DNA from 2 places in the Nocardia sp. NPDC050408 genome. Region 2 is predicted to be linked to the other one. Evidence: riboswitches for the same ligand, from Rfam matches in the RefSeq annotation. Region 2 holds a riboswitch; the other holds the start of a gene.
What was found. A riboswitch is a leader RNA that binds a small molecule or an ion and turns the genes downstream of it on or off. The one in region 2 is predicted to bind S-adenosylmethionine.
Positions count from the first base shown of each region.

Region 1: it holds a riboswitch for S-adenosylmethionine, as region 2 does, so the genes downstream of both, ACIBJI_RS39755 (amino acid ABC transporter permease) here and ACIBJI_RS31630 (aminotransferase class V-fold PLP-dependent enzyme) in region 2, are expected to answer to the same signal.

Region 1 is NZ_JBITIL010000030.1:32,561-48,210, reverse strand. It holds gene ACIBJI_RS39815 (peptidoglycan D,D-transpeptidase FtsI family protein) at 1-1,776, opposite strand, end outside; gene ACIBJI_RS39810 (hypothetical protein) at 1,779-2,579, opposite strand; gene rsmH (16S rRNA (cytosine(1402)-N(4))-methyltransferase RsmH) at 2,576-3,553, opposite strand; gene mraZ (division/cell wall cluster transcriptional repressor MraZ) at 3,761-4,192, opposite strand; gene ACIBJI_RS39795 (DUF3040 domain-containing protein) at 4,641-5,063, opposite strand; gene ACIBJI_RS39790 (SAV_6107 family HEPN domain-containing protein) at 5,186-5,626, opposite strand; gene ACIBJI_RS39785 (N-acetyltransferase) at 5,778-6,395, shown strand; gene ACIBJI_RS39780 (NAD(P)/FAD-dependent oxidoreductase) at 6,471-8,039, shown strand; gene ACIBJI_RS39775 (carotenoid biosynthesis protein) at 8,342-9,232, shown strand; gene ACIBJI_RS39770 (LppM family (lipo)protein) at 9,318-10,094, shown strand; gene ACIBJI_RS39765 (glycosyltransferase) at 10,070-11,251, shown strand; gene ACIBJI_RS39760 (hypothetical protein) at 11,326-12,039, opposite strand; SAM riboswitch class I at 12,362-12,456, shown strand; gene ACIBJI_RS39755 (amino acid ABC transporter permease) at 12,467-13,489, shown strand; gene ACIBJI_RS39750 (amino acid ABC transporter ATP-binding protein) at 13,486-14,265, shown strand; gene ACIBJI_RS39745 (ABC transporter substrate-binding protein) at 14,285-15,259, shown strand; gene ACIBJI_RS39740 (LLM class flavin-dependent oxidoreductase) at 15,264-15,650, shown strand, end outside.
Region 2 is NZ_JBITIL010000015.1:66,340-81,989, reverse strand. It holds gene ACIBJI_RS31695 (helix-turn-helix domain-containing protein) at 1-735, shown strand, start outside; gene ACIBJI_RS31690 (DUF397 domain-containing protein) at 732-950, shown strand; gene ACIBJI_RS31685 (DUF3558 domain-containing protein) at 1,118-1,711, shown strand; gene ACIBJI_RS31680 (hypothetical protein) at 1,721-2,098, shown strand; gene ACIBJI_RS31675 (hypothetical protein) at 2,095-3,384, shown strand; gene ACIBJI_RS31670 (ESX secretion-associated protein EspG) at 3,622-4,467, shown strand; gene ACIBJI_RS31665 (maleylpyruvate isomerase family mycothiol-dependent enzyme) at 4,499-5,254, opposite strand; gene ACIBJI_RS31660 (esterase/lipase family protein) at 5,861-7,105, shown strand; gene ACIBJI_RS31655 (MDR family MFS transporter) at 7,359-9,122, opposite strand; gene ACIBJI_RS31650 (MarR family transcriptional regulator) at 9,182-9,688, opposite strand; gene ACIBJI_RS31645 (crotonase/enoyl-CoA hydratase family protein) at 9,780-10,601, opposite strand; gene ACIBJI_RS31640 (YbaK/EbsC family protein) at 10,765-11,238, shown strand; gene ACIBJI_RS31635 (flavin reductase family protein) at 11,340-11,891, shown strand; gene ACIBJI_RS31630 (aminotransferase class V-fold PLP-dependent enzyme) at 11,949-13,271, opposite strand; SAM riboswitch class IV at 13,318-13,431, opposite strand; gene ACIBJI_RS31625 (LysE family translocator) at 13,545-14,171, shown strand; gene ACIBJI_RS31620 (DHA2 family efflux MFS transporter permease subunit) at 14,210-15,631, opposite strand.

The DNA.
Region 1 (15,650 bases), on a different contig from region 2:
CAGGCCGATGACGTAGCGCGGGTTGTCCGCGGGGGCCATACCGGCGAAGGTGATGTAGTACGACGAGGTCGAATAGCAGCGGCAACTCGGGTCGACCTTCTGCGCGGTGCCGGTCTTGCCCGCAACCTGATAACCATCGACCGCCGCCGACGCACCGGTGCCCATTTGCACGCCCATCGGATCGCGCTGCACGACCGCCTGGAACATGGTGCGCAGCGTGGCCGCGGTCTGTGCGCTCACCACACGCACGCCGTCGGGCTGCGGCTCCTCGGTGCGGGTGCCATCCGGGGCGGTCTCGGCCTTGACGATGCGCGGCGGAATCCGCACACCGCCATTGGCAATGGCCTGGTACATCCCGGTCATCTGCAGGGTGGTCATCGAAAGGCCCTGTCCGATGGGCAGGTTCGCGAAGGTACCGCCGGACCACTGGTCGCGCGCGGGCACCTGGCCGGGGCTCTCACCTGGCAGCCCGACACCGGTGCGCTGGCCGAGGCCGAAGCGGTTGACCATATCCGCGAACCGGTCCTCACCGACCCGCTGCGCCAGCATCAGTGTGCCGACATTGGACGACTTACCGAAGATGCCGGTGGTGGTGTAGGGCAAGGTGCCGTGCTCCCAGGCGTCGTGCACGGTGACGCCCGACATCCGGATCTCACCGGGCACCTGCAGCACCTCATCGGGGTTGGTCAAACCGTATTCGATGGCCGCGGCCGCGGTCACGATCTTGTTGACCGAACCTGGCTCGAACGGATCCTGCACCGCGGGATTCTGCATTTCGGCATTGCCCCAATGCTGCGACCCCAGCGCGGGATTGAAGGTGTTGTCATTCGACATCGCCAGCACCTGGCCGGTCTTCGCATCCAATACCACGGCGGAGGCCGCGTTCGCGCCGGACATCTCCTTGGCCTGCTGCACCTGCTGCTGCACGTAGTACTGCAGGTCCGAGTCGAGGGTCAATTCGACGGAGTAGCCGTTTACCGCGGGCTGCTTATCGCGCCAGCTGCCCGGAATAACCGCACCGTCGGAGCCGCGGTCGTAGGTGTGCGAACCGTCGGTACCCGCCAGCAGCGAGTCCAGCGACGATTCGAGCCCCATCTGGCCGTGTCCATCCCAGCCGGTGGTGCCGAGCACATTGGCCGCCAGCGAGCCGCCCGGATATTCGCGCACATCCTGGCGTTCGGCGCCGATCTCGGGAAATTGCACGGTGATATCGGAGGCGATGCGCGGATCGACATTGCGGGCCAGGTAGACGAAGGCTGTATCGCTCTTCAGCTTGTCCAGCAGCGCCGATTCGGCGGGCGCATCCTTGCCGATCTTGTCGTGGATGGCCTTGGCGATGATTTTGAGCCGCTCATCGGGATCCGGGGCCTTGGCCGACTTCTCCTTCGCATCGGCGAGTTGTTTGCGCACGACCACCGGCTGGAAGGTCAGCGCCTGCGCGCTCAGGGTGTACGCCAGGGACTTGCCGTAGCGGTCGGTGATCGGGCCGCGGGTCGCCGTATCGATCTTGCGGGTGGTGCGCTGGCTGGCCGCCTGCGCGGACAGGCTGGGCGCGGAAATGCTCTGCACCCACAGCAATTGGAGCGCGACGACCGCCAGTGCGACCAGCATGATCACCCGGCCGACGCCGAGACGCAGGCGCAGCGGACGATCCGGGGCGGACGTGCGCGGTCTGGATGCGGTTGCCGGCCTCGATGTTCCAGCGGCTCTGGTCGAGCCCGCCTTGGATGCCGACGGCCCGCGGCGCTCACGCGACGCGGGCCTGGTCTGCCGCATGCTCATCGGGCGCCCTCGTCAGGGTTGGGCGCTGGTTGGGGTGCCTCGGGCTGCGCCGCTTGGGCTTGCGCTGGGACGGGCTGCGGAGTTTCCGGTTGCGGCGTCTCCACCGGAGCCTGCGCGACCGTACTCGATGTCGGCGGCGTCGCCGGTGTCGGGCTCGCCTGTCCCGCAAGGGCATTCGCGGGCTGGCCGGTATTCGGCTGGGTGGGTGGTGCGGTCGGCGTGGTCGTCACCGGAATCAATCGTTCGCCGCGGGCCTGGGCATTGACCGTCGGTGGGGCGGTCGGGGCGACCGGCGAGCTGTTCAGCGGCGGCACCGGTGCGCCCTGTGCGGGCGTCGGCTTGCCGATCACCGTTACCCCGCCATCGGGTCCGATCACCAGTCGGGCCGGATCCTTGGCCGGGATCATCCCGAGTTCACGGGCCCGCGCGGCGAGTTCGGGCGCGGAGTCGGCGGCCTCGACCTCGCGCTGCAGCGCCGCGCGTTCGTCGGCCAGCTTGCGGTTGGTCGCCCTGGCATCGCCGAGCTGATAGCTGTCCTCGGCCGAACGAGTGGTGAGCAGCAGGGTGAGCGCGAGGCCGCAGCCGAGCAGCGCGATGATGGCCGCCACGAACGGGATTCGCGTGGCCATCGCCGACGCGCGCTGCTTGGGCAGGTCGTGAGTTTCCCCCGATTGCTCGGCACGCATCCGACGTTTGGCATAGGCCCGTTGTGCGGCACCCGATTTCACCCGTTCGGCGGCCTGAACCCGGCGGGCGATCCGGCCCGGCGCCTCGACGGTACGCGTGCGCACACTCATGCTGTCCCCTCCTGGATTCTCTCCGCCGCGCGCATCCGCACGGGCGCCGCCCTCGGGTTCTCTTCGATCTCTTGTTCGGTCGCCTTCTCGGCACCTCGGGTCAGCAACTTGAATTCCGGTCCCATACCGGGCAATTCGACCGGCAGGTCGACCGGTGTCCGCGATGTGGTGCGCGGCGCCAACTCGTGTTTGACCACCCGATCCTCGAGCGACTGATATGACATGATCACGATCCGGCCGCCGACCCGCAGCGAGTCGAGGGCGGCGGGCAGCGCGGCGCGCAGCGAGTCGAGCTCGCCGTTCACCTCCACCCGCAGCGCCTGGAAGGTCCGCTTGGCCGGATGACCGCCCGTCCGCCGGGCGGCGGCCGGAATTGTGGCATAAAGCAATTCGACCAATTCGGCGCTCGTGCGGAACGGCTTCTGTTGCCGGCGGCGCAGCACCTCGGATGCGATCTTGCCCGCGAAGCGTTCCTCACCATAGGTTTTCAGTACGCGCGCCAGATCACCGTGACTGTAGGTGTTGAGCACATCCGCGGCGGTGATGCCGGTAGTCGGATCCATCCGCATATCCAGCGGCGCGTCGACGGAGTAGGCGAAGCCGCGCTCGGCCTCGTCGAGCTGCATCGAGGACACGCCGAGATCCATCAGGATGGCACTCACCGAACCAGTGGTCGGCAATCCGGCCTGCTTCAGCGCGGCCGCGATCCCGTCATATCGGATGTGTACCAAGGTGATTCGGTCCGCGAAGGGCGCCAATCGCGCACCGGCCAATGCCAGTGCATGGGTGTCGCGATCGAGTCCGACGAGATGGATATTCGGGTAGGTCCGCAGGAAGTGTTCGGCGTGTCCGCCCAAACCCAATGTGGCGTCGACATATACCGCGCCGGGTTCGGCGAGCGCCGGGCCGAGCAGCGCGTCGGCTCGCTGGAGCAGAACCGGAACATGGCGAGGACCGTCCTGTTCACGGTTCACCTCGACCTCCCGGAATCCTGCCTCGCGTCGTTGCGCATCGAGCCGTGTCAGTGGGATCACTCGCTGCGGGTCGCCTTGCTACACAGCTACTTTCGAAAATACGAATGCCGCGGGGTCTCTGACCGGAGCCTCGGCACCTGGCGTCGGGGAAGTACGTCAGGGTCCGCGCGTCCGGGCAGAGGCCGCGTGGCACTCGTTCGCTCAGGGCTAGAAGATTCCGCCCAGCGACTCGTCTCTCGCTTGCGCGTAGTCCTCCTCGTGCTCGGCGAGGTAGGACTCCCACGCCTGCTTATCCCATATCTCGAGGAAGTCGACCGATCCGATCACCACGCAATCCCGCGAAAGGTTCGCGTAGCGACGATGATCGGCCGACAACACGATCCGGCCCTGAGCGTCCGGACGCTGTTCATCCGTACCGGCCGCGAGTGCCCGAACGAATGCGCGCGCCTGCGGATTGCTTCGAGATGCCGCCGCAGCCCGCCGTGCGAGTGCGGTGAATTCTTCCTTGGGATATACGGCAAGGCTGTGGTCCTGACCCTTCGTGACCATCAACCCTCCCGCCAGATCGTCTCGAAACTTCGCAGGCAACGTCAGTCGCCCCTTGTCATCCAACCGAGGTGTGTAGGTACCGAGAAACAACCCGCTACCTCCCGGATCAACCCCGAGTTTCGGGGAGCACGATCACCTCGGATGTATGCCCTTCCTCTTGTGCGCGCTCCACATTACCCCACTTTCCCCCACTTTCAATCGAAACTCAGGGTGATCTGGCTCCCCGCGTCGTCGATTACGCAGGTCACCCCAGCTATCACGGTGGTGGAGAACTTTTTCCGTGTTCTGGCGACACGCGCCGCGCAGCGAGACAAGCGCCCGACAACTATCAGCAAACACCCAGGTTCCTCTGGTTTCAGCCGGTCACGGGACGGCGCGGAGGTGGGCGGTGGGAGGTTGTGGGGGAAGATCGTGGGGCGTTGTGGGGAACCGCGCGCGGCGAGCAGTCAGCAGTCAGGTGGTGCACGCATGAGAACGCGCCGCCGCACCTGTTCGGTGCGGCGGCGCGTTCGATATGTCGATGTCGGCTACGGGCGCGCTACTCCTGATCGAAGCGGCGGCGGAACCGATCCTCCATGCGCTCGGAGAAACCACCGGACTTGCGCCCTCGTCCCCGTCCGCCCGATCCGCCACTCGCGCCACCGGATTGGGCATTGCCCGACCGGTCGCCCTTGGCGATGCCCTTGGAACTGCCGAGCAGCAACAGCACGCCCGCGGCGAACATCACGATGAATCCGATCAGGCTGATGATCGGAAAGTCGCCGAGCTTCACCGGAGCGGCTATGCCGGCGACAAGTAGAAACAGACCGAGGACGAACAGGGCTGCGGCCTGGAGTCTGCGGCGACTCGAGGTCGAGCGAAGGCGTCCGCCGCGGACGGACGACGCGAACTTCGGATCCTCAGCATAGAGCGCGCTCTCGATCTGTTCGAGCATGCGCTGCTCGTGCTCGGAGAGTGGCACGGTACCTCCCCCGGCACTAGGACGTGGCTGTCGCCTCCGGGTAGGCGACAGATAGCCAAGGTCGACTATCTGCCACCAATGATACGAGTTCGATCAGTGCCGTACCACCTACTCGCCGATAACTAAGCGGTCATGCCCCCGGACCAGCCCGGCGCGGGACGCAATCGAGCCCTGGCATCGACCAGATCTTCCACGTCGTGAAGGAATGCGCCCACCCGCGAATAGAACTCGTCGGCCTGCTGATCATCCACATCGCGATCCAAGCCCGCCTCCAGCGCTGCCCTGATCTCCGAGCGAGCGCTGAAGTAGTCGGTCCACATGACGAATTCGGGCGCGGCGCGCTGCATCAGCACCCAGGCATTGCGCGAGCGCGCCCGCGGCGCGGCATCCGCCCCGGTAAACGCGAGCACGGCACCGGCACCGCGCAGCGCGGCGAGATACGCGGTCCGAAAACGCTCGCGCGGGTCGCTTTCCCCCGCCGCCTGCATGAGCAAGCCGTCCGCCCGCTGCAGCAGCTTGCCCGCCTTGCCGGGTTGCCCCGGGTGTTCGATCCGACCAGACATCAGCCGTCCCTCCGAGTCGCTCACCTGGCCTATCCTGGGCCCGAATGCCGAAGTTCTCAGCACCGCACGGATCGAACAGGTATTCGAACGTTTGAATTGAGATTGAATATAGGGACACCCACCGACAACTTTCCGCGGACCGACGAGAGCCATGACAGCCGTCAAGCCCAAACACATCCCCGCCAACGCCCCTGTCGTCATCGACCTTTCCATCGCGGCGCTGCGCTCCCGGCTGCACGACGCGCTGGCGGTGTACGTCGCGGCAATGGAATATCCGCACGGCACCGAACACCATCGCGCGCCGATGTGGACCGAGCACACCACCCGCGTCGGCTGGCAGGGCGTCGCCGCCGTCGTCCCGGATGATTCCGGGCAGATCGACCTGCGAACCGCGCCGATCGTGGCCATCGCTTACGGCTATCGCGGCGCCGCCCACCAGTGGTGGCACCAGCAGGTGCACAGCGGGATGCGCCGCTCGGGCTGGCCGGAACATTCTGCGCGCGAACTGCTTTCGGACTATTTCGAACTGACCGAGCTGCACGTACATCCGTCGGCGCAGGGGCGCGGCATCGGCGGCGAACTGCTGACACGACTGCTCGCGAATCGCACCGAGAGCGCGGTACTGCTATCCACACCGGAGGTGCACGGCGAGGCCAACCGCGCCTGGAAGCTGTATCGGCGACTCGGATTCACCGATGTGATCCGGAATTTCGTCTTCGCCGGGGATACCAGGCCGTTCGCGATCCTGGGACGGCGGCTGCCGCTGTGAGCGAGCGCGGCGAGTGAACATTGAGCACAGCCGGCCTACCGGTACGACGCAGCCGAGCGCCAGCGAGGCACAGTCGTGACGGTGGCCGTGATCGGGTCGGGCCACAATGCGCTCGTCGCCGCTTGCTATCTGGCGCGTGCCGGGGAACGGGTGGAGGTGCTCGAGCGCGACGAGGTGCTCGGCGGCGCGGTGTCGACGGTCGAACGTTTCCCGGGCCATCTGGTCGATCGCGGATCGTCGGCGCACATCATGGTGCGCCATACCGGGATAATCGAGGAACTGGAACTGTCGCGCTTCGGGCTGCGCTATGTCGATTGTGATCCTTGGGGTTTCACACCCGCGGGGCCGGATGGTGGTGCGCCGATCGTGTTCCATCGCGACCTCGATCGAACCTGCGCCGGGATCGCGGAGGTCTGTGGGGGCCGGGATGCGGCGGCGTATCGGCGCTTCGTCGAGGTCTGGGGGCCGCGGTCGGCGCGAGTGATGCGCGCGTTCGGCGGTACGCCCACGCCGGGTCGGCTGCTGCGTTCGTTCTGGGGGCTCGACGCGCGCGATGGCGGAAGTGCGTTGTCACGGGAGTTCCTGCAGACCGGTGATGCCCTACTGGACAGCTACTTCGACGATGAACGGCTCAAGGCGTCGCTGGCCTGGTTCGGTGCGCAGTCCGGGCCGCCGATGTCCGAGCCGGGGACCGCACCGATGGTCGGATTCGCCGCACTGATGCATACGTTGCCGCCGGGACGGGCGGTGGGGGGAAGTGGGGCGCTGACAACGGCGCTGGTCGCGCGGCTGCGCGCCGACGGCGGTGTGGTGTCGGCGGGTGATGCGGTCACCGAGCTGCGGCAGGTCGGTAACGGCTGGCAGGTGCGCACAATGTCGGGCCGAAATTTGCATGCGGAAACCGTGATCGCGGGCACCCACGTGCTCACCACGCTGGATCTGCTGCGGGACGGCGGATTCGACGGTGCGGTGCTCGACGAGTGGCAGCGGCGGATCCGGGTCGGGCCCGGTATCGGCATGGTGGTACGACTCGCGACCTCCGCGCTGCCGCAGTATCCCGATAGCTCGACCGCCGAATCCGCCAATGGTCTGCAGTTTCTCGTCTCCGATCGACGGCAGCTGCGCCGGGCGCACGGTGCGGCGCTGGCCGGTGACTTGCCACCGCGTCCGGTAGTGCTGGCCATGAGTTTCAGTGCGCTGGATCCGAGCATCGCCCCGGCAGGTGAGCATCAGCTCTCACTGTGGGCGCAGTGGCATCCGTACGAGTTGGCCGACGGCAGTGACTGGGCCGCGCACGCGAAGTCGGAGGCCGATCGGATCATCGCCGAAGTCGACTCCTACGCACCGGGGTTCGGGGCGAGTGTGCTGCGGCGGTATGTGCAGACACCTGTCGACCTGGAGCGCGAGCTCGGGTTGCGCGGCGGAAATGTGATGCACGTGGAGATGTCGCTGGATCAGATGATGCTGTGGCGGCCGCTGCCGGAGCTGTCCGGGCAGCGGGTACCCGGCGCGCCCGGGTTGTATCTCACCGGGGCTTCGACGCATCCGGGTGGTGGGGTGTCCGGTGCGAGCGGGCGCAGCGCGGCACAGCTGCTGCTGCGCGATCGACAGCGCAACCGGTTTCCCCTGCTGCGCAGGCGATGACGGAGCCGACCGGACCAGTCGTGCCGAAGCCGCGCGAGCAACCCACGCCGAGGACGGAAATCCCTGGTACAGCGAGTCCGGAGACCTCCGGGCGGGCCAATCCCTCCGGGGCAACGGACACCAACACCCAGGCTCCGACGAACCTGGAAACCACCGGAAGACCCGAGCCCGCCAGCCCAACAGATTCCGACGTCAGCGGTGCTGACAAGAACCTGGCAAGTCGGCCCGGCGCGAGTCGGCCTCCGCGGTCGACTGCCGCCTTTCGATGGACGCCGCGGTTGCTAGCGCCGACGGTTCCCGCGGTGCTGCTCGTGCTCGTGCAGATCAGTTATCCGCTTGCCTCGGGCGACGCTCGCGACCTGGTGACCGTGCTGGTCGTGCTGCTGTCGGCGGGGACGGCGGTGGTGCACGCGGTCGCGACGCGCGGCATCAGGTACGCCTCGGGGTTCGTGGTGATTGTCTCGGGGCTCGGACTGGTTGCCGAAATCGTTGGTACCGCGACGGGGTTCCCATTCGGTTGTTATGAGTATGCCGACGGCAGATTGGGGCCCGCGGTGGCGGCGGTGCCGTTGGTGGTCGCGCTGGCCTGGACCGGTGGGCTGTATCCGGTGTGGATGGTTGCCGGGTTGTTGACTCGACGTTGGGCCGGGCGAGTTGTTTTGACCGCGGTCGGGGCCGTCGGTTGGGATCTGTTCCTCGATCCGCAGATGGTGGCGGACGGACAGTGGACTTGGTGTGCCGCCGGTCGGGGGTTGCCTGGACTCGCCGAGATTCCGTACACCAACTATCTGGGGTGGTTCGCGTTGGCGCTGGTGATGGCCTTGCTGCTGACCGGCTTGGATCGCGTCGTGGGGACGGGAAATGCGAATACGTTTACGCCCGCGGCAGAGCGCCTGCCAACGACAGCGCAGACACCGGCGGCAGCCCCCGATGCGGCGGAGGCTGGCACACTGGCGCTGGAGTTGGGAACGCCTGACCCGACCAGTCCGGAGCACGAATCCCGAGGTCCGGTATCCCCGATCTCGGCAGACGCGGTGGTGCCGGCGGCGGTGTTCATGTGGACCTGGCTCGGGTCGACGCTCGCGCACGCGGTGTTCCTCGATCTGCCGTATTCGGCCTGGTACGGATGTGTCGGGCTGGGGGTGCTCGGCACACCGCTACTGGTGCGGTCGGTCCTGGCCCGGCGGGGGTGAAGCGATGCGGATACCACCTGTCCGACACTTCGGTCGGCGTGCGTTGCGCCCGTCGCGTGGCAATTCGGGGCGAGCGCCTGGCACGATGTGTGCCGTGCAGCCGAGTCCTCTCACCGCGATGCCCGACACACCGGTTCTACCGCCGCGTTCGCCCCGGCCCGCAGCGCGGGCGGCCGCGGCAGTACTGCTGGCCGCAATGTTGGTGCCCATGCTCGTGGGCTGCCTGCGGGTTCAGGTGTCGATGGGTGTGTCGTCCAATGACCGGGTCTCCGGTCGGATCGTGGCCGCGGTGGTGCCCGCGGACGCCAATGACAAGGGCCCGCAGTTGAAGGCGCCCGATTCGCTGGCCGCGAAGGTGCGGGTCGAGCCGTACAGCCAGGATGGCTATGTCGGCAGCAAGGTGTTCTTCGAGGATCTGTCCTTCGGTGAGGTCGGCCAACTCGGCGCGCTCTCCGATCAGACCCAGGGCATGTTCAACCTGTCGTTCCAGCGCACCGGCGATCTGGTCAGCCTCAATGGCCGGGTCGATCTGAAATCCGTTCCGCCGCACGGTTCGGATGTGCAGTTCACGGTGGCTTTCCCGGCCCGCGTCGCCAAGACCAACGGCAATCGCGAGGACGACTCCACCGTCTCCTGGAAACTGCCGCCCGGCGATGTTTCCACCATGCGCGCCGAGGTCAGCTACGCGGACCCGAATACCCGCTCCTTCGCGGGCTGGGCGGGCATAGTCGGCGGTATCACTCTCGCTGTCGCCGCCATTATCGCCGCCATCGCCTATATGGACCGCAACCCGACGCCGCCCGGCGCACCCGAGAGCGACTTCTCACCGAGCAACCTGTGGCGTTCACTGACCCGCCGCTGACGCGAACCCTGCGTACGGGCGCGGCGATCGCCGCGTGGACGGGCGCGGGTATCGCGCTGTTCGGTTGCGGAACCGCGTTATTCAACCGCGTGACGGTGCGCAGGCTGTCGACCGGACCGAATACGGTGATCGAGCCGGTCACGGTGTGTATCCCGGCTCGCGACGAGGCAGCGCGACTACCCGGGCTGATCGATGATCTCCGCGGTCAAGTGGGTGTGCCGCGACTGCGGGTGCTGATTCTCGACGATGCGTCCTCGGACGGGACCGAAGCGGCTGCGCTCGACGCGATTGCGGGCGATTCGCGCTTCACGGTGTTCCGCTCCGAGGCCGAACCCGCACCCGGATGGACCGGGAAGGCCGCCGCCTGCGCGCGACTCGCCGAGCTGGCCGAGGCCACGGTGCTGGTCTTTCTCGACGCCGATGTGCGATTGGCACCGAATGCGATAGCTGCCGCGACCACCGAATTGCGGCGCAGCCGGGCCACATTGTTGTCACCGTGGCCGTACCAAGTGACAGAGTCGCTGGCCGAGGCGCTGGTGCAGCCGCTGCTGTGCTGGTCGTGGGCGGCCAGCCTGCCGATCGCGGCAGCCAATCGCAGCCTGCGCCCCTCGACCGCCGTCGCCTGCGGCCAGTTCCTGGTGTTCGATGCCACCGCCTACCACGCCATCGGCGGTCACACCGCGGTCGCCGCGAGCCCTACCGAGGACCTGGATATCGCTCGCGCACTACGTCGTTCGGGTCGCCGGACCGCGCTGGTCGTGGCAGGCCCAGCGGCGAGCACCCGAATGTACCGTGGCGCGGCCGAACTGGAGACCGGTTACAACCGCTGGCTGTGGTCCGCCTACGGCGGAACGGCGATCGGCGGCACGGCGGTGGGAGCTGTTGCGACACTGGCCTACTGGGTGCCCCCACTGGCCGCGATCGGCGGTCGAGGCTCCGTACGCACCGCCGGTCTCATCGGCTACGGCGCGGCGGTCGCCAGCCGCCTGCTCGCACGCTCACTGGAACGCGGCACCACGACCCGCACAGACATCCTCGCGGGTCTAGCACACCCGATCTCCATCGACGCCTACCTCCGCCTTTGGACCCGCTCCCGCCACGCCCACCGCACCAACCTCCTGACCTGGAAGTCCCGCCCCCTAGCGCCCACCCGCTGATCAAGATCACGTGGAATCTGTGGCGGCATCGCCCGAGAGCCCCCGCCCTCAGGTCCACCTGATCTTGATCCGGCTCAGTTTACTGAGGTGAGTCCGACCGTCGGGAGGAAGAAGCAGGACTTGGTGCCGTTGTCGACGGTTCCGAAAACCGCGGCGAGTACCGTGCCGGATCCGGTGTCGACCGGGACCGCGCGCACCCCGCCGACCGGGAATGCGGCGAAGAGATCCTGGATGGCACGTTCGGCCAGTGGCCTTATCTCGGTCGGGATTTCGGTGGGCACCATCTTGCGGACCACATCGGAGATCGATCCCATGGCGGTGATGCCGCTGCGGCCATTGGCGAGGTTGACCCAGGCGACATTCATGCCCGTGGCATTCGTGCCGTCCGGGCGCAGGCCGTAGGGGACGAAGGTGAACATGACTTGGCCCGCCTTGACGGCGGTCGGGTCGAGCCCCGGAATCGCCACCGTGGTTTTGGGCCACGGGCCGGGCACCGCACCCGCGACCGCGGGGACCAGACCGAGTGAGCTGGTGTCGGAGCAGAACGGCGCGAGCGCCGGGTACAGGAACGGGTCGACACCGAAGGTCCGCAACGCCTCGACGACGTCTCGGTAAGCGGCGAACAAATCACCCGGCGCGGCCTGGGCGGACGGTGCGGTCGCGGCCGGAACGGGTGACGCGGGCATCGGCGCCGGACCCGCGGCGGCGATGCCGGGGGCGGCGAGAGTCAGCGCGACCGTACCGGTCGCGATGGCGGTTAGCGTGGTCAGACGGCGCAGCAGGGTCACGACAGGCCTCCTCATCGTCGGGCACGAATCGAGGTCCGAGACTACTCCGGCAAACCTTCGCAACAGTGTCTATTTCGACGAGCGACACGTTCGTGCCGCGCGCCGTCGCGGCAACCAGCAGGTGTGCAATCCGGACGGAAAGCACGCGAAGAACGGCGTCCGAAATGCCACGATCCACTGTGCGACCGAGCCAATAGTGCCTGCTCATGGCCATGCAAACAAGGTCTGCGCTCACGCTGATTCGTACCCTTGTGCCGGACTTCGCCTGCTTCGCATGATATTTCGGCTAGACCCATTGACCGACCCGTGCTCGGCGTCGGACACACCATCCAGAGCGACCGAGAGACCTGGCTCGTCGACGTCGCAGCAACCCCCCGGGCAACCGGGTGCGGGTGCTTCCGCCGGGAACGATGGAGGAACCGAAATCATGAGCGCGTCCGTCGCATCCGATCCGGTATCAGATGTACCGATACCGGGTGCCCACGCACCCGATGCCACGGCATCGGGTGCACCCACTGCTACCGTAAGCGCCACTGACGCACCGGCGATCGCCAGGTCCTGGCACCCGTGGCGCTGGGTGGTCAGCGCCATCGCGCTCGTGCTGCTGGCCCAGTTCATCCACGGACTGGCCACCAACCCCGGCTGGGATTGGTCGACATTCGCCAAATACTTCACCGCGAAATCGGTGCTGTCAGCGCTGAAGGTCACCTTGGAGCTGACCCTGTGGGGTACGGCACTGGGATTCCTGATCGGTACGGCATTGGCGATCGCCCGGCTGTCGAATAATCCGGTGCTGCGGGTGATCTCGTGGGTCTACATCTGGGCCTTCCGCTCGATTCCGCTGATCGTGCAGCTGCTGTTCTGGTTCAACATCGCCTACCTGTACCAGACGCTCTCGCTCGGAATCCCGTTCGGCCCTTCCTTTCTCACCTTCGAGGTGAACGGAGTGATCAGCGGCTTCACCGCGGCCGTCATCGGACTCGCACTGCATCAGGCGGCGTATGCGGCCGAGATCATCCGGGCCGGATACATTTCGGTCGATCCCGGGCAGCTGGAAGCAGCTGCGGCGCTGGGTATTCCCCGGGTGCGCCAGTTCCGCACGGTCATCGCCCCGCAGGCCATGCGCTCGATTCTGCCGAATGCGACCAATGAGGTCATCAGCCTGTTCAAGGGCACCTCGATCGTGTCGGTCATGGCGATCGCGGAACTCTTCTACCAGGTCCAGGTGATCTACGGTCGCAGCGGCCGGGTAGTGCCACTGCTCATGGTCGCCACCGTTTGGTACATCGTGCTGACCACGATTCTGTCGGTGGTGCAGTTCTATATCGAACGCCACTACGCCAAGGGCGCGCACCGCACGCCGCCACCGACACCGGCGCAGCAGGTGTGGCGCAGGCTGCGCGAGATCGCCGAAATCGGTTCCGCCGCACCGCGCGGGGCGACTCGATGAGCGCGCCGGTGGCCCTGGCTCCTGCGGTAGAGGTGCGCGGGGTGCGTAAGTCCTACGGCAACACCGAGGTGCTGGCCGGCATCGACCTGACCGTACGAGCCGGTGAGGTGGTCACCGTGATCGGACCGTCCGGCTCCGGCAAGTCGACGCTGCTGCGGGTGGTCAACCACCTGGAGTCGCTGGATGCGGGCACCGTGCATATCGACGGTGAATTGATCGGATATCGGCTGCGCCGCAATAAGTTGCACGCGCTGTCGGACCGCGAAGTGCGCAAGCAGCGCTCGCATATCGGCTTCGTCTTCCAGCAGTTCAATCTCTTCCCGCATCTGACGGTGCTCGACAATGTCACGCTCGCACCGATTTCCGCGCAACGTCGCCCGCGTGCGGAAATCGAGGCCGAGGCGCGGGAATTGCTCGAGCGGGTCGGCATCGGCGAACTGACCGATGCCTATCCGCGGCGGCTGTCCGGCGGACAACAGCAGCGCGTGGCCATCGCGCGGGCATTGGCGCTGCGACCGCCGGTGATCCTCTTCGACGAACCCACCTCCGCACTGGATCCAGAGCTGGTGGGTGAGGTCCTCGATGTGATCCGCGATCTCGCCGATGGTGGGACCGCGCTGGTGATCGTCACCCATGAAATCGGTTTCGCCCGTGAAGTCGCCGACACCGTCGTATTCCTCGACGGCGGCGTGATCGTCGAACAAGGTCCGCCCGCCGCCGTACTCGACAACCCGCAACACCCGCGCACCCGCGCATTTCTGTCCCGAGTCCGTTGAGCGCGGTGCGCGCTCCCCGATGAACAGGTATTCGATGAAGCTCTCTGCCCTGGTCGGCCTGGCCGCCGCGGTCGCCTTGCTGGCCACCGGCTGCGGCACCGATCCGGACGCGGAAAACTCCGCACAGCCCGCCGGTTCGATCACCTTCGACCTCTCCCCCGGCCAGTCCGGCCGGATCCACGCGCCCAGGGTCGACGCCATTGCCGCCGAACTACCGCAGGCCATCCGGGACCGCGGGACGCTGGTCGTCACCGGATCCGGTGGTGCTGCACCGCCATTGCGGTTCTACGCCACCGACGACAAGACCATCGTCGGGTCCGAGGTGGATTTCGCCTCGCTCATCGCCGATATCCTCGGACTGAAACTCGTTGCACAGGTGGCCGATTGGTCGCAGAACTTCGTGCGGGTCGATTCCGGCGAGGCCGATGTATTCATCTCCAACGTCACCGTGACCGAGGAGCGCAAGGAGAAGTACGACTTCGCCACCTACCGCAATGACACCGTCGCGCTGGAGATCCCCAAGCAGAGCAAGCTGGAGTATTCCGATCGTAAGAGCCTGGCGGGCAAGCGGATCGGCGTGGGCAGCGGCACCAATCAGGAGCAGCTGCTGGTCAAGTGGAACGAGCAGAATATCGCCGAGGGCCTGCCCCCGATCGATATCGCCTACTTCCAGCAGGTAACCGACTATTACCTGGCGCTGGCCTCGCAGCGCCTCGATGGATATATCGGACCGAACCCGTCCGCGATCTATCACAGCACCACCGCGAATCAGACCAAGATCGTCGCGACCTTCTCCGGCGCCGGTGACGCATTGCAGGGCGAGATCGGTGTGCTCACCAAGAAGGACAACGGGCTGATCGGCCCCATCAACAAGGCCGTCAACAACGCCATCCAGACGGGCACCTACCAGCAGGTCATCGATCGCTGGGGGTTGCGGACCGAGACCGTGCCGAGCTCGCGGATCAATCCGCCCGGCCTACCGAAGAAGTCGTGATCACATGAAGTTCCTGCTGTTCACCCTCGTCACCCGGGTGCCGGATCCGAATACCGGTCGGCTGCCCGAGACCAGGGAACGACTGCTCGACGTCATCGCCCAGGCCCGCATCGCCGAGGAGCTCGGCTACGACGGATTCGCCGTCGGTGAGCGGCACGAGGATCCGTTCCTCTCGGCCGCGCCGCCGGTGATCCTGTCCCATATCGCCGCGGTCACCTCGCGGATCAGTCTGTTCACCGCCGTCACCACGCTGAGTCTGTTGGATCCGGTACGCGCGTTCGAGGACTATTCGACGCTGGACAATCTCTCCGGCGGCCGCCTCGAACTGATCATCGGCAAGGGCAACGGTGCGGCGCAGGCGAAGCTGTACCACGTCACCGCCGAGGACCAG
Region 2 (15,650 bases):
GCGAATCGGATACGGCTGCTCGATATTCGAGAGCTGTGTGCGGTTTATGACGCGGAAGAGGTGGTGACGGCGGGGCTGCTGGGGTTGGCGCAGCAGGCGTCTGGGAAGTGTTGGTGGCATGAGTATGGGAGGTTGATCCCTGAAGACTTCGATGTGTACGTGGGGCTGGAGGCTTCGGCGCGGCGGTTGACTTCGTATGCGCCCGACGTCGTGTTGGGATTGCTGCAAGCGCCAGACTACTCGCGCGCAATGCTGCGACGCGGTTTCCCAAACGCTTCGACCGAAGAAATCGAGCAGCGCGTCGAACTGAAACAGCGCCGCCAGCGAATCCTCACTCGTAAACGCAAACCAACCGAGTTGAGAATCGTGCTGCTCGAGTGCGCACTCCGCCGCGTGGTCGGCAATCGTAAAGTCATGGCGGCGCAGATGCGGCACCTTGCCGACCTGTCAACGCTGCCAAACATCACACTCCAGGTTCTGCCGTTCTCAGCCGGCATCCCACTGGGCGACCCGGTCGGGCTGTTCACCATCATCGAGTTCGGGACGGACAAGACGAGGCAACCAACCGAGCCATCGGTTGTATATCTCGAAAACCTCACTGGCGATTTGTATCTGGAACAGCAGAACGACGTCGAGCGCTACCATGTGGCTCATGTAGCGATCCGGCGCGCAGCGCTGGATGAGACAGCGAGCCGGAGTTTTCTTCGGCAGCTAGCAAGGGAGTACGCCACGTGACCCACAAGCACGACGTCGACCTGTCAAAAGCGTGCTGGTTCAAGAGCACTCGCAGCTCGGCTGCCAAAGACTGTGTCGAGGTCGCATTCCTTTCCAGCGGCACTGTTGGCGTGCGCGATTCAAAGAATCCCGACGGCACTGCACTGGTGTTCAGCGGCGGCGAATGGGATGCCTTCACCACCGCCATCGCCGTTGGGAAGTTCAGCCAGTCCTGAGTGATTGATACGAAACCTCCCGCACGATGTGAGTGAGTGCGGGAGGCTTTCGGCGTCTGATCATTGCCTCGTCGCATTGCCGGTCTCCCACGCCAGACGGTAGGGTTGCGGGGCAATGGGGGATGCGCGGGGCCCCTCGGGACGGGTGGCAGCGAAGGGGTTCGCAGATGGTCGGTACAGCGAAGATGCCGCGCGCTGCGGCCCTGATCCTCGGCGCGGCGCTGGCGCTTGTTGGATGCAATGACAACTCAGGGGATAGCGCGCCGCCGCTGAGCAGCACGAAAGCATCGGCAAGCACGACAGCCGCTGCGACTACATCGAAAGACCCCGAAGCAGCTATCTGGAATCCCTGCGACATACCCGATTCCGCGATCTCCGCCCTCGGACTGAACGCCGCCAGCAAGGACACCAAAGTCGCCGGAGTCGACCCGACTGGCTGGAAGGTATGCAGCTGGCAATCGGTGCCGAAGACGTACACGCTCGGCGTCTTGTCGTCAGACCACACGCTGGAAGAGAGCCGGCAGCGTTCCGACTACACGGACTTCGAGTCAACGACCGTCGGTTCGCGTCAAGCGCTCCAGTATCGCAGCGTCGGAAGTTCGCACGACCTCGGTTGCTGGCTCAGTGTCGAGGTGCCCCACGGGATGGTCGATTTCAGTGTGCTGAACCGGTATGGCTCTGCCGGTGCCAGTGCCGGCGAACCCTGTGGCGAAGTGCGCCGTCTCGGCGAAGCCCTGGAGAAGTATCTGCCTGCGCGATGAGGAGGGGGAATGATCAACGGTGTTGATCCTGACCAATGGAAACGCTTGCTCGACAGGGCGAATGCCGGTGAGCTGTCTCTGGACCCAGAGGTCGGAAAGGGCTTGGACAAAGTCTGTGATGATCACCTCGACCGGCTGAACACAGCGCTCGACAACATTCGGTTCATCAGCCGTGTCACAGGGTTCGGAACCTTCAATTCAGGTCAGATTCTTGAGAAGAAATTCTCAGAAACCGCCAGCGGGACCGAACGGTCCCTGGATACCGTGATCAAGCAGCACATCGACTCAGTTGAAACCGTGAAACAGGTTGTGGCGCAGGCGATCGCTAACTTCGTCGCGCAAGACCAAGCCCGCGCCTCCCAGTTCGAGCAGGTGACTCCGGAATGACCTACGAGGACTACCAGCGCCGGGTCATCGAGACCCAAGAGCAATGGAACCGGGACCGCGACTGGATCTACAAAACCGAGTCGGGTTACAACGGTTTCGACGGCGAGACGCAACCGCCGCACATCACGACTCCGGACAGCTACGACCATCTCACCCTCGAGCAAATGCAGACCGCCGTCTCGGCGATGAAGCCGAAACTCGTCGATGACGCGGTCACCATGTGGGCGAATATCGGCGCGGACCTGACCGGCACCTTCGAGGTCTTCAAGCGCGAATTCGGTCGCACCATCACCGGTCAGAACGGCCACACCGGATGGACCGGTGCCGCAGCGCAGGCAGCCTCCACGGCAGTGAACAACTACTACGACAAGTCCGTTCCGCTCGCGCAGGCAGCCACGCTGACCAGCCTGAAGCTCGCGGAAATGAAGACAGGTCTGGAGCAGACCCAGGCGTTGATGCCGGGTCTGACCGAACGCCCGGATATCGCCGGCAAGACGCTGCCCAAAGACGGCGTCATGAAGACCGACGAATACACCAGCACCGAGGCCGAGCAGGAGGGGCGCAGAATCCTGCGCACGGTTTACGGTCAGGTCGCGGGGCAGACCGATGTCGGCCTCCCCTACATGCCCACCGCGCCGACGATCGTCGACGGCCCCGGCCCGGTCACTCCAGGCCGCGATGCCGGTGGTGCGCAAGGATCTTCGGGTCCCGACGACGGCTCCTCGGGTACCGGTGGCGACGGTTCGGACGGCTCGGGCAACCAGGGCCAGGATTCGGGCAAACCGACAGGCACCGAACAATCCACGACCCCGTCGACGACAACACCGGATGCCACCACCCCCGCCAGCACCATCCCTCAAAGCACAACCGCGACAACGCCATCCGCTTCCACCACCACCGCGACCCCGAGCTCATCCACCCCGAGCACATCCACCCCGAGCCTCAACACACCCGGCATCGGAACCAGCACCGGCCGCCCGACCAGTACCGGCCTCCCCGGCACCACTCAGGGCAGCCCCGGCCACACCGTCGCAGGCACACCCGCGACCACCACAACCACGGCCGCCGCGACCACCCGCCAGAGCACCGGAACAACGGGCCGCTCCGGCATGTCGGGCATGGGTGCGCCCGGGCAGAGCAAGGGCAACGACGACGACCGCAAGAAGGGCGTCCCCGACTACCTCATCACCGCCGAACACGGCGAAGAACTCACCGGCCTGAACTCCCACCCCAAAACCGTCCCCCCAGTAATCGGCGAACCCCCCACCAGTGACCCCGCCTACTAACCCCGCCCCACCAACAACGCACCCAACACCCCACCGCCGCGCACCAATTCGCACGCCACGCACGAATTCGCCAGGCAAAACATGCGCGCCACACAAACCGGTGCGCACCAGCAGCCCAACCCAGACAACACGCACGCCGCACGCGTCCGTGCGCGGCAGCGGCCCATGCGCGGCAAACGGATCGATGCACGCGATGAGCGTGAGCGAGGCTGAGCAGTGGAGGGGTGAGCGCAGAGAATGACAATTGATGAAGGCGGCGGAGTGGGTATGGGCAGCGGGACGGCGGGCGGGCGTGTGGATGGGACGGGTAGTCACAGGCTCACGGGTCTGGAGTTCGAAATCCTCTGGGCCGCATACGGTCGCGACCGCTTGCCCTATCCGCTGCACTATCGCACCGACATCGCCGACTTCGATGAGCTGAAGCGGCACCGCGAGGCCGCCGTCGATTCCCTGCTGGCCAAGTACTCGCCCGAGCTCGAACGTGCCATCGAGGTTCTGCTCGAGCCGGATGTCCGTGTCGAGTCGAAGGGTTTCGGAGGTGCCGATGTTTTGCGTGCCTACCGGTTCCACGGCGCGGTCCGCGCTCAGGCCGGGGCAGCGCTGCAACAATTCCCCGGCTCGAGTCCGGACACCGGCGGCGATATTCTCGTAACCTATTGCGCCGCAGAGCGCGTCGCCCGACTCGCGGTGGCCGCGCTACCGGCGTGCGGACCCGGCGCCCACCCACCGCTGGAGATCCGCCGCGCGGAAATCGCCGCCGAGCGCGAGCGCCACATCCGCCGCGCCCACGACGTCGGCCCCATCGACCAACTGGACCGCATCTTCCAGCGCCCCCGCTCCGCCTTCGGCGAAATAACCATCTGCCCCGGCCCGGCCCTCGACGCCCGCCCCACCCCGTCCCGCGGTTTCTGGTGGATGGACTACCCCGACGGCCGCTACTACGTGAAAACCGGCGACCCCATCATCGCCAAACCCATCGAACCCCATGCCATGGCCGCCGAAATCCACCGCCTCACCACCCTCACCCAGCGCTACCACCGCGAAGACCGCGAACACGACGAATACCTCCGCACCCGCCACTGAACATCCCCACAACCGGCACCCGCGGCCAGGTTCAGAATTTGATGCGTTCGAGCCAGGTCGCGAGCACGGACAGGTCTCCGGAGGTCTCGAGCCGTGGGCTGTCGGCTGGGATCCGGCGCAGCAACAGGAGATACAGATCCACGGCGGTGCCCTTCACCGTCAACGATGCCGGTGCCTCGCTGTCGCCGCTGGTGATCGTGTCGCCGGATCGGAGGATCGTCCAGGCGTCATCGGTATCGATGGCGCGCAATCGCAGGCTGGTGCCTTCGTCGAGCGGTGTTTCGAAGCGCGGGCCTCGCTCGACGATCTCGAGAAACTCCGACAGTCCATCGGCGCCGAGTTCGGGGGCGATGGCCACCTCGCGGTCCAGGGCGAGCAGGGCGTCGGCGCGGTGCGCGGTCGCCTCGTGCAGGCGTCGGCGCACCCACCATTCGGCCGGGCGCGGGGAGCCGAACGGCGTCCAGACCGGGACATCGGAACCGACTGTGTCGATGTTGTCGATCACCGCTCGGGCGCCGGCTCGCAGCCAACGGTCTGCCTCGTCCAAGTCACGTGGCCGACGGATATCGGGAACCTGCTGGAATTCCAGGAATTCGGTGGCCCGGTCGGCAATCATCGCTGCGGCCCAACGGTTTCCACCGCCGACGTGCGCGATCAGGTTCGACAGGGTCCAGTCCGGGCAGGTCGGTATCGGCGTCTTCGGGTCGGCGGACCGGTAAAGGTCGGCGAGCAGATCGGTCTCAGTCAGCAATGCTTTGCGCAGCGCCGATGTGTCGAGCGAGGTCACGAATTCGACTCTAACTCAGCGCAACTCGATTCGATGGGCACGCTGAGCTTCGATGACTTGGAATACGACATCATCACCTCGACGCAGGGGCGATTGGTGGTGAACAAACGATGTTGCGAGGTGGTTCGCCGAGGTGTTCGACGACATCGACGGGCGCACGAGGGCGTCGAGCGCGAGAGGGCATACCGAGCACCGCGACTCGACCATCGACCTACACCTCGGCGTCGCTGAATCGTCGGAGAGCACACAGATCGAGACGCGCGGCTCACGGCGGATGTCGGCGCGCCCGGAGGTAGGTGGAAACGACGATTCGCACTGCTGATCCGGTCCGCAGGTTACCGGCCGCGGGCTGCCATCGGCATGGACGGTGACGAGTGCCCCGTAGTGGCGGGAATCAGGAAGTAGGGCGGCGCGGTCGACGATAGTGGCGCTGGGCTGACGCGACATCAAAATGTCACCAGTCGACACTGCCTTCGGGACCAGCGAATGGGCCACATCGAGAGGAAATAGCTTTACGCTATGAAAGGCTCGCGTGCTCGGTTGAGTGCCCGGCCCTTCTCAGTCCAGTGAATCCGCGTGTCAATCGACCAGTCGAGGAGCAGGACGATGCCTGTTGTGAACATCTGGGGTTCGCTCAGTCCCGCGGCGCGCGCCGCGTATCCCACGCCGCAGGAGCCAGACGATGAGTGGCCCCTCCGCGGTGGAACCGCATGGGTCTACTACAGCCCGCTGAACCAGCGGCAACTCACCAAACCGGTCATCCTCGCCGACGGGTTCTCGCTGGGCGCGAGTGACCTCGGCGAGCTCTGGGCCGGTCTGGAGAATAACGGGCGATACCGCTTCATCAGCGAGTTGCACGCGATCGGCCGGGATGTGATCGTGCTGGGCTACGACAACCGGGCGGCGTCGATCCCGGACAACGCGAACACAGCCATCGAGTGCATCCAGACCGCCATTCGCAGGCGTGCCGGTAAAGCGAAACTGGCGGTGGGTGGTTTCAGTATGGGCGGGATGGTGACCCGCTACGCGTTGGCCAAGATGCAGCACGATCCGGACCTGCCCGACCCCGAGACCAGCATGTACCTGTCCTACGACACCCCGCATCGTGGTGCATGGCTGCCGATCTCGATGCAGGCTTTCGCGCATTTCCTCAAGGACAAGTGGGGTGCGACTTCGCCCATCTTCGGCCAGTTCTCCGACCTGATCAACAGCCCGGCCGCGCGGCAGATGTCTCGCTGGCACCTCAGCAAGATCGGCGACCAACCGGACCAGGCGTTGGAACGACGCGCCTTCCTGCAGCAGTTGGATGCGGTGGGTGGATGGCCGCAGGGTATCCGCAAGATCGGTGTCGCCAACGGGGTCAGGACCGGTAACGGAAACGGGATCGGTCCCGCGCTGACGGCGGTGAGCGGTGGCGGCGACCTGCTGATCGACGCCACACTGCGCACCCAGGCACCGGGTCAGCAGGCCGTGGCCACCCTGCACGGGGCAGATCAGCCCCCGATCGAGATCCGCACCGACGGACTGCCCGATATCGATGGCGCTCCCGGCGGCCTGTTCCCCGAGAACCCGGTATTGCCGGGCAACCCAGCCAGTTTCGGGATGGCCGCCATACTTATGGGGTTGCTCGGATCCGAGGTCGAGTTGCAGTTCAACACCTCGTGTTTCATTCCCTCCATCAGCGCCGTCGCCGCAGGCGAGATCGACAACCGTGACGCGCTGTACAGCGAGATCCGCGACGGCGGTAGCGAACTCGACGCTTTCGCCTGCGCCAGCAGGAACGAGGGACATACCACTATGACCCAGGAACTGGGCACGTGGCTCGTGAACGAGATCGACGCTCATTCCTGAGGGCACGGTGAGCAGATCCACCCACCGCTGAACGTGGCAGCCGCACCGATACGCATCACGGTGCGGCTGCTCCGTCTCCACCATGGATCTTCATTCTCGAACGCCATGCCCGCAACTTCCTCGGCGCGGTACGGGTCGTTCCGGGCGAGGCCACCGGACTACCCCGCTGCCTGGCGAACGCTTCTATCCAGACCGTGAAACGGGTCGCGCCCGGCCCCGGCAAGTGCCGGAACCGGGCGCGATTCGGCCGGGTTCACGCGGAACCGGCACCGCCGGTCCTCGGTCCGGCACCGTTGGTCGAACCGGCCGTGCCCGGCACGGATTTCGCCAGCTCATCCAAAGCGTCCTGAGATGGGCTCACCGCCTCGCCGCCCGCGGTCAACAGGCCCGTGCGCTCCACGACATCGGGTCCGGCACCATTGGCCGCCGCCGCACCCTTGGCCGCCTCGATTCCGCCGACCGTCCGCAACGGCACTTCCTTCCAGAACAGCACCAGGATCAGACCGAGCAGCGCGAGACCGGTCACCCAAAGGAACACCGTCGACATCGACTCGGCGAACCCGACCTTGAACGGCCGCGCCAGCTCCGGACTCAGCTGCTGCACGATCGAGCTGTCCTTCAGCACCCCGCTGGCTGCCGAAGTATCCTGCGCGAGCAGGCCTTTCGCGAGCGCGGCATCAGCGGGATTGCTGCTGTGCGCGGCCTCGACCACGGCGTGTTGGAACGCCGGATCGGTGGCCGCGGACTTCATCTCCGTGGAGATATTCGGCGTCAACTGCGCGAAGAGGATCGAGAGGAATACCGCGACACCCATCGTGCCGCCGATCTGCCGGAAGAATGTGGCCGCGGCGGTGGAGACGCCCATATCCTTGGGCGGCAACGCATTCTGCACCGCTATGGTGAGCGGCTGCATGAGATTGCCGAGTCCGAATCCGGTGCAGGCCATGAAGATCATCGCGACCCACAGTGGGCTGTCGGCATTCACGAAGTGCAGCAGGAACAGGCCCAGCGTCAACATGCTCGCGCCGATGAGCGGGAAGATCCGGTAACGACCGGTACGCGAGATCAGCTGACCGGATACGATCGAGCCGGTCATCATCCCGAGCACCATCGGCAGCATCTGCAGACCCGCCAGCGTCGGACTGGATCCGCGCACCACCTGTAGGTACTGCGGCAGCAGCGAAATACCGCCGAACATCGCCGAGCCGACCACGACCGAGATCACCACGCCGAGCGCGAAGGTCTTATTGGCGAACATCCGCAGCGGAATCAGCGCCTTATCCTTCATCGACTTCTCGACCAGCACGAAACCGATGACACCGAGCAGTCCGATCACATAACAGAGGATGGAACGTCCACTGCCCCAACCCCATTCGCGACCCTGTTCGGCAACGATGAGCAGCGGCACCAGGCCGATCGCCAGCACGAGCACACCCCACCAGTCGACCCGGTCGGTGGAATGCGGCCGCTTCGGCAGCTTGAGCACCTTGGAGACGACGCCGAGCGCGATCAGGCCGATCGGCACGTTGACGAGGAAGACCCAGCGCCAGCCGCTGATCCCGAGGATGCTGTCCTGTCCGGCCAGCACACCGCCGAGCACCGGGCCGATCACACTGGAGGTGCCGAATACCGCGAGGAAGTAGCCCTGATACTTGGCGCGTTCACGCGGGCTGACGATATCGCCGAGGATGGTCAGCGCCAGCGACATCAAGCCGCCCGCACCGAGTCCCTGGAATGCGCGGAACGCCGCGAGCTCGTACATCGACTGCGCCATCGTGCACAGCAGCGAACCGACCACGAAGATCGAGATCGCGGCCATGAAGAAGGGCTTGCGGCCGAACATGTCGGACAACTTGCCGTACAGCGGTGTCGCGAGCGTCGCGGTGATCAAGTAGGCGGTGGTCGCCCACGCCTGCATCGAATAGCCGTCGAGATCATCGGCGATGGTGCGGATCGCGGTGGAGACGATCGTCTGGTCCAACGCCGCGAGCAGCATGCCGAGCAGCAGACCACTCATGATGGTCAGGATCTGTCTGTGGGTGAAACCCGTGGGCTCCGCCACGGTGGCCGGTGCGGTCACGAATCGTTCTCCGTATCGAGGTCGAATTGGTGCTGGTCCTGGCGGATTGCCGCGACCATCGCGGGCTTGGCCCGCTCGAAGTCGTCGACGAACTGCCGCAGCAGTTCGGCGAATGCGGCACGGTCCTGCGGAGTCCAGGCCGCCATCACCCGGGTCAGGTTCTCGCGCCTGCGCCTGCGTATCCGCTCGGCGATCTCGCGGCCTCGTTCGGTGACGACGAGCACGGTGGCGCGGCCGTCGTTGCGATCGGCTTGCCGTTCCACCAAATGTCGGTCGACGAGGTGGGCGACATGCCGACTGACCGTCGACGCGTCCGAATGCACCGCCTCGGCGAGCGCGCCCGAACGCATCGGTCCGTCACAGAGCAGCCGGAACAGGACCGCGAACGCCGCTGGATCCACGCCGTCCTTGCTCCGCATTTGCGCCGCGGTCCGCTCCCGGATCCGTTGCAGCCGGGTGAGCTGCATCGCGATCGCGTCGACCGACAGCTCGTCCTCATCCACCCGACTCGCACCTTTACTTGCGTCAATCAATTAGTTGCGTGATACAAGTATGTGCGCGGACCAAAGGCTAGGGCAAGTGAATAACCGGCCTTTACCGGCCCTTGAACTCCGGAGCTCGCTTCTCGAACACCGACTGGATGGCCTCGGTGAGATCCTCCGACGGCAGGAATGCGGAGTTCCACGCCGAGACATAGCGCAGCCCGGCCGCCACCTGGTCCTTGGTGCGCTGCTCGAGCACATCCTTGGCACCCTGCACCACCAGCGGCGGATTCGCGGCAATCTCGCGCGCGATGGCATGCGCCGCGTCCAGCGTCGCCTCCTGATCGGCGAATACGTCGTTGACCAGGCCGATCTTCTCGGCACGCGCCGCGTCGATGTCCTTACCGGTGTAGGCGAGTTCGCGCAGATGCCCCTCGCCGATAATGCCGGGCAGCCGGTGCAGCGAGCCGATATCGGCGACGATCGCGACCTTCGCCTCGCGCAGGCTGAACTTCGCATCCGCGCTCGCGTAGCGGATATCCGCGGCGGCGATCAGGTCCAGCCCGCCGCCGATGCACCAGCCGGAGACCGCGGCGATGACCGGCTTGCGGCAATCGGCCACCGCGGTCACCGCGGCCTGCATCCGGCGCACCTCATAGAGGAAGTCGGTACGCGGCGCGGCCAACGCTTTATCCGCCATCAACGGACCGAAGGTCCCGGCCATCGCGGGCAGGTCCAGTCCGTAGGAGAAATGTTTCCCGGAACCGGTGAGCACAATCGCACGAACCTCGGGATCGGCATCCAGTTCCCGGAAGATCTCCGGCAGCTCCCGCCAGAAATCCGGACCCATAGCATTGCCCTTGCCGGGGCCGGTCAGCGTGACCTGGCCGATGTGATCCTTGGTTTCGACGGCGAAAGCCTGCCAATCAGTCATTCGTATAGCGTAAAGCAGAAGTGCCCCGGCCAGCAGACCAGTCCGTACTGCCTGCAAATGCTGTGCAAAGCCGGTGCGCCGCAGTGGTTCTCCCGCCTGGCTATCCGACCACTGACTGAGAACTAAACCGGCACACTGCCCGCAATCGCTCTACTCTGGTTCCATGCGCAGGTCGCTTCCACCAGTCGCATGCCGGGTCGCGGATACCCTGATCGCGCGCGGCCACCATGGTGTCATCGTCACTCAGCCCGCCCCCACGCCCACCGCCGCCGATGCCGCACGTGCACTCGGCATCGATGTGGGCGCCATCACGAAATCACTGGTGTTCCTCCTGGATGATGATCCGGTGCTGCTGCTGGTTTCCGGCGCACACCAGGTCGACCTCGGGCGCACCGGCGAACGGCTGGAAGGCAAACTCACCCGCGCGCCCGCCGAGATGGTGCAGGAAGTGACCGGTCAGCCCATCGGCGGCATCGCACCCGTCGGCCATCCCACCAACCTGCCGACCTGGGTGGATAACGCGCTGTCCACACACCGGGAGGTCTGGGCCGCGGGCGGACATCCGAATACCGTGTTCCGCACCTCGTTTCGCGAACTCGTGCGCATCACCGCCGGGCTACCCATTGATGTGGATTGAACGCCACACCGGCACACGGCGTAGTTTCGTCATGTGAGCGCGCGAACCATCAACACCGCACCAACGGTCGCAGCGCAGCCGAGCGCTAGCGAGGCGCAGCTGTGACCGAAGCTCGACCCCCCGCTACGGATATCCAGATTCCCGATGATCTGAGCGGTATCACCGCCGAGCTGTACCGCGCTTCCATGCGGCACTATCCGGCGGGCGTCACCGTTGTCACCCTGGGCTCCGCGAACGGCCCGGTCGGCTTCACCGCGACCTCCTTCGCCTCGTTGTCCCTCGAACCCCCGTTGATCTCCTTCAATATCGCCCACACTTCGTCGAGCCTGACGGCATTGCAGGCGGCCGACTCCGTGGTGATCCATTTCCTCGGCGAACATCAGCACGAGCTGGCCAAGCGCTTCGCCCGCACCGCCGATCAACGCTTCAGCGATCGCTCACTTTGGACCACCCTGGACACCGGCGAGCCCGTGCTGCACGGCACGCCCATCTGGATCCGCGCCACCATCCAACAGCTGATCCCCATCGGCGATCACACCTTCGTCGTCGGGTTGGTCACCCGGGTCCACGACAGAACCGACGAACAGCCCAGCGCCGCTCCGCTGCTCTACTACCGCGGCCGCTACTACCGCCCGACCTCGCTCGAAGACTGAGCGCGGCCGGGCGGATTCGCCTGCCCGGCAACGCTGCGAAGTCCGAGGGGGATCCGATCAGCCGATCGAGCAGGGCGCGGCACCATCTGTGGAATCGGGGCGGGCGAAGGGGCGGGTCTCGGGTGTCGGATTCCAAACTCCGTCGGTGCTGGCGTAATTCCACGACGCACCCTTGTCGACCAGAGTCGCGATGGCCTCGACCAGCCGATCCACATCGTCGGAGCTGGTGCCGAGGCCGATGCTGGCGCGCAGGGCACCGTCGAGGCCTAGGCGCTCGAGCAGCGGGTGGGCGCAGAAGCGGCCGTCGCGAATGCCGATTCCGTGTTCGGCGGAGAGGTAGGCCGCGACGTGGCCGGGGATGAATCCGTCCAGGGTGAAGGCGACAATGCCGACGGTGTCGGGGCTGTCGTCCCAGATGCGCAGCAGGTTGACACCGGGAATTTCGGACAGCCCGGCGCGCAGGCGATCAGCGAGCCGTCGCTCGTGCACGGCAAGGGTTTTCGGATCGATCGCGCACAGCGCGTCACATGCGGCGGCGAGTGCGGCCGCACCCAGGACATTCGGCGAACCGGCCTCGTGACGCTGCGGCGCGGCCGCCCATTCCGCATTGGTGGTGGTGACCTCGCGGACCGCACCGCCGCCCGCCAGATACGGTTCGGCGGCATCGAGCCAATCCCGGCGTCCGACAAGCACTCCAGCGCCGAACGGTGCGTAGAGCTTGTGGCCGGAAAAAGCGAGGTAGTCGATTCCGGTGGAGCGCAGACTGATTCGACGGTGCGGTGCCAGCTGCGCGGCATCTACCAGGATACGGGCACCGCACTGGTGTGCGATGGTGGCCAGGCGCTCGAGCGGCAGCACCTCACCGGTCACATTGGAAGCACCGGTCACCGCGAGCAATGCGGCTGGCTTACTGCACAATTCGGCGATCAGCTGGCGGATCGTCTCGTCGACGGTCGCCGCGGCCTTGACGACGCGACGGCCGTGGCGGGTCCAGGGCAGGAAGTTCGCATGATGTTCGATATCCAGCACCACGGTGTCGCCGGGTACGCAGGCGGCGAGCAGATTCAGCGAATCGGTGGTGTTGCGGGTGAACACCACGACCTGGTCGTCGGCGGCGTCGAGGAACCGGGTGACCGAACCGCGCGCGGCCTCATAGCACTCGGTGGAGATCCGCGAAGCGTAACCGGCACCTCGGTGCACGCTCGCGTAGAACGGCAGCAACTGCTGCACCCGATCGGTGACCTGCGCCAATGCCGGTGCGCTTGCGGCATAGTCGAAATTCGCGTAGGTGGTCTTTCCGCCCTGTACGAGCGGCACCTGGAGGTCGTCGCCGGAGACCCGGGCGAGGGCGGCACAGCTCTGATCGATTACAGCGGTCATCACAAAATCCCATCGGCTTTGGGACCCGAAATCCGGTGATCATCCGAGTCCGCGCTTGCCGCACCCGGTCGGGCTGCGGCCCGGTCGTCACCCGGAGCACCCCACCGCGGAGGAGGGTTGCCGACCAGCTAGCCGGGGCTTGACGCTGGTACTCATGACCTGAACCGAGATTGGCAGATGTCCCACCGCCCTGTCAACCGCGTCTTGGCTGCATACACATGCAGTAGAATAAATAACCTTGCAATGCCGAGTGATGTGCGGTCTGATCGAGAGGTGACGCTCTCCCTGTTGCTCAGCTTTGTCGGCCTGTGCATCCTGCTGTCGATTACGCCCGGCCCGGATTCGTTCCTGGTGCTGCGATTCTCGATCGTGGACGCGCGACCCGGCATCGCCGCGGCGATCGGCTCGGCACTGGGCGGGATCGTGTGGGCAGTCGTGGTCGCGGCCGGCGTCGCCGCACTGCTGGAGCAATCCGCGACGGCCTACCGGACGCTCAAGGTCATCGGCGGAATCTATTTGGTGTACTTGGGAATTCGGGCGCTGATCGATCACCGCAGGCAAGACACCGCCGCGACGTCCGGACAGTCGGCCACACAGGCTCCGACCTCGATTCGCTCAGCATTCGCCGCTGGCTTGGTGTCGTGCATGTTCAACCCGAAGGTCGGACTGTTCTATCTGGCGGTACTGCCGCAATTCCTCACCGATGTCACGTTTTTGAACACCCTCGCGCTCGGGGCCATCGAATGCTCCATTGCCGCCGTCGAAATGATCCTGCTGGCCCTGCTGGCGTCCCGGGCGGTTGCCATGTTGCGGCGCCCCCGGGTTCGCGATCGGCTCGAGCAGATCAGCGCGGCCATCCTCGCCACGCTCGGCATCGGGACCGCCGCCTCGGCCGCGTAACGCGCCGGGCCGGATATCCACCGACCCGGCGCACAGCATCACAGCTTAGGCTGAATCTCCTTGCGCCACAGCAATAGCGACGCTACCAACGAAATGACGGAGGCGGCGGTGAGCCACCAGAACGCCTGCCGGAATCCGGCATCCACCGACAATCCGGCATCGGCCGCACGGTACAGCACCACCGCGAGCAATGCCGCTCCGATCGACCCGCCGACCCGCTGCAGAATATTCACGAACGCTGCCGCATCGGGCAACTGCTCGGGCCGCGCCGAGGCGTAAGCCGCGGCGACGATCGGCACCCCGGTCAAGCCGGTCGCCATGCCGCGGATCAACAGAAGTACCTGTACGACAACAGGATTCATAGAGGCATCGCCGAGCGCGAACGGCACCGTGACCGCTACGGTTACCGCACTGCCGACCACCGCGACCACTCCCCCGCCGTACCGATCTGTCAACCGACCGCCGACGGGCAGCGCGATGATGCCACCGATCCCGAAGGACATGAGCAGCAACCCCGTCGCGATGAGACCGTCATGATGCAGTACCTGAAAGTACAACGGCAGCAACAGCATTGACCCGAAAAGTGACGCACCGGCGAAGGAATTCGCCACATTCGCCGTCGCGAATACCGGATGCCGGAACAGTCCCACATCGAGCAGGCGCCCACCGCGCACCGACCGTGCCACGAACAGCCCGAGCGCCAGCACCCCGACCACCACCGACACCGACACCGTCGGCGCGGAAATGCTACCGCGACTACCGAATTCACCCAGTCCATAAACCAACGCCGATAGCCCGACCCCGATCAATGCGAACCCGATGGCATCGAATCTGCCGCCGTTGCCCGACGCCTGCGCCCGCGGCAATACCCGACGCCCCAGCACGAACGCCACCAGCCCGAACGGGATATTGATCAGGAACAACCACTCCCAATCCAGATTCGCCAGCATGACACCGCCGATGGTCGGCCCGATCGCGGGTGCGGCGACCACCGCGATACCGACCACACTCATCACCCGGCCCAGCCGCTGCGGTCCCGCGACCTGACCGAGCAGCGTCTGCCCAGCGGGCACCAATAGCCCCGCCGTCAGGCCCTGCGCGATCCGAAAACCGATGAGCCAGCCGATATTCGGAGCCAGCGCACACAGTCCGGATGTCACCGTGAACCCGGCGAGCGCGGTCAACCAGACCCGGTCCATTCCGAACTGCCGCCCCAGCCAACCGCACAGCGGCAGCGTGACGGCGAGTGCGAGCAGATAGCCGCTCGCGATCCACTGGGCACTGTCCAGTGCCGCACCGAGATCCGTCGCGATCGAGTTCAGCCCGATATTCACCAGCGACGTGTCCAACATGCTCATGACGGCGCCGAAGACCACCACACCGGCCACCCGCCATACCCGCGCGGGAATGGGTTCGAGTGCGGGTGCGGTGGCGGCGACGGCCGTTCGAGTATCCGACATGGATCCTCCGCTATTTGTA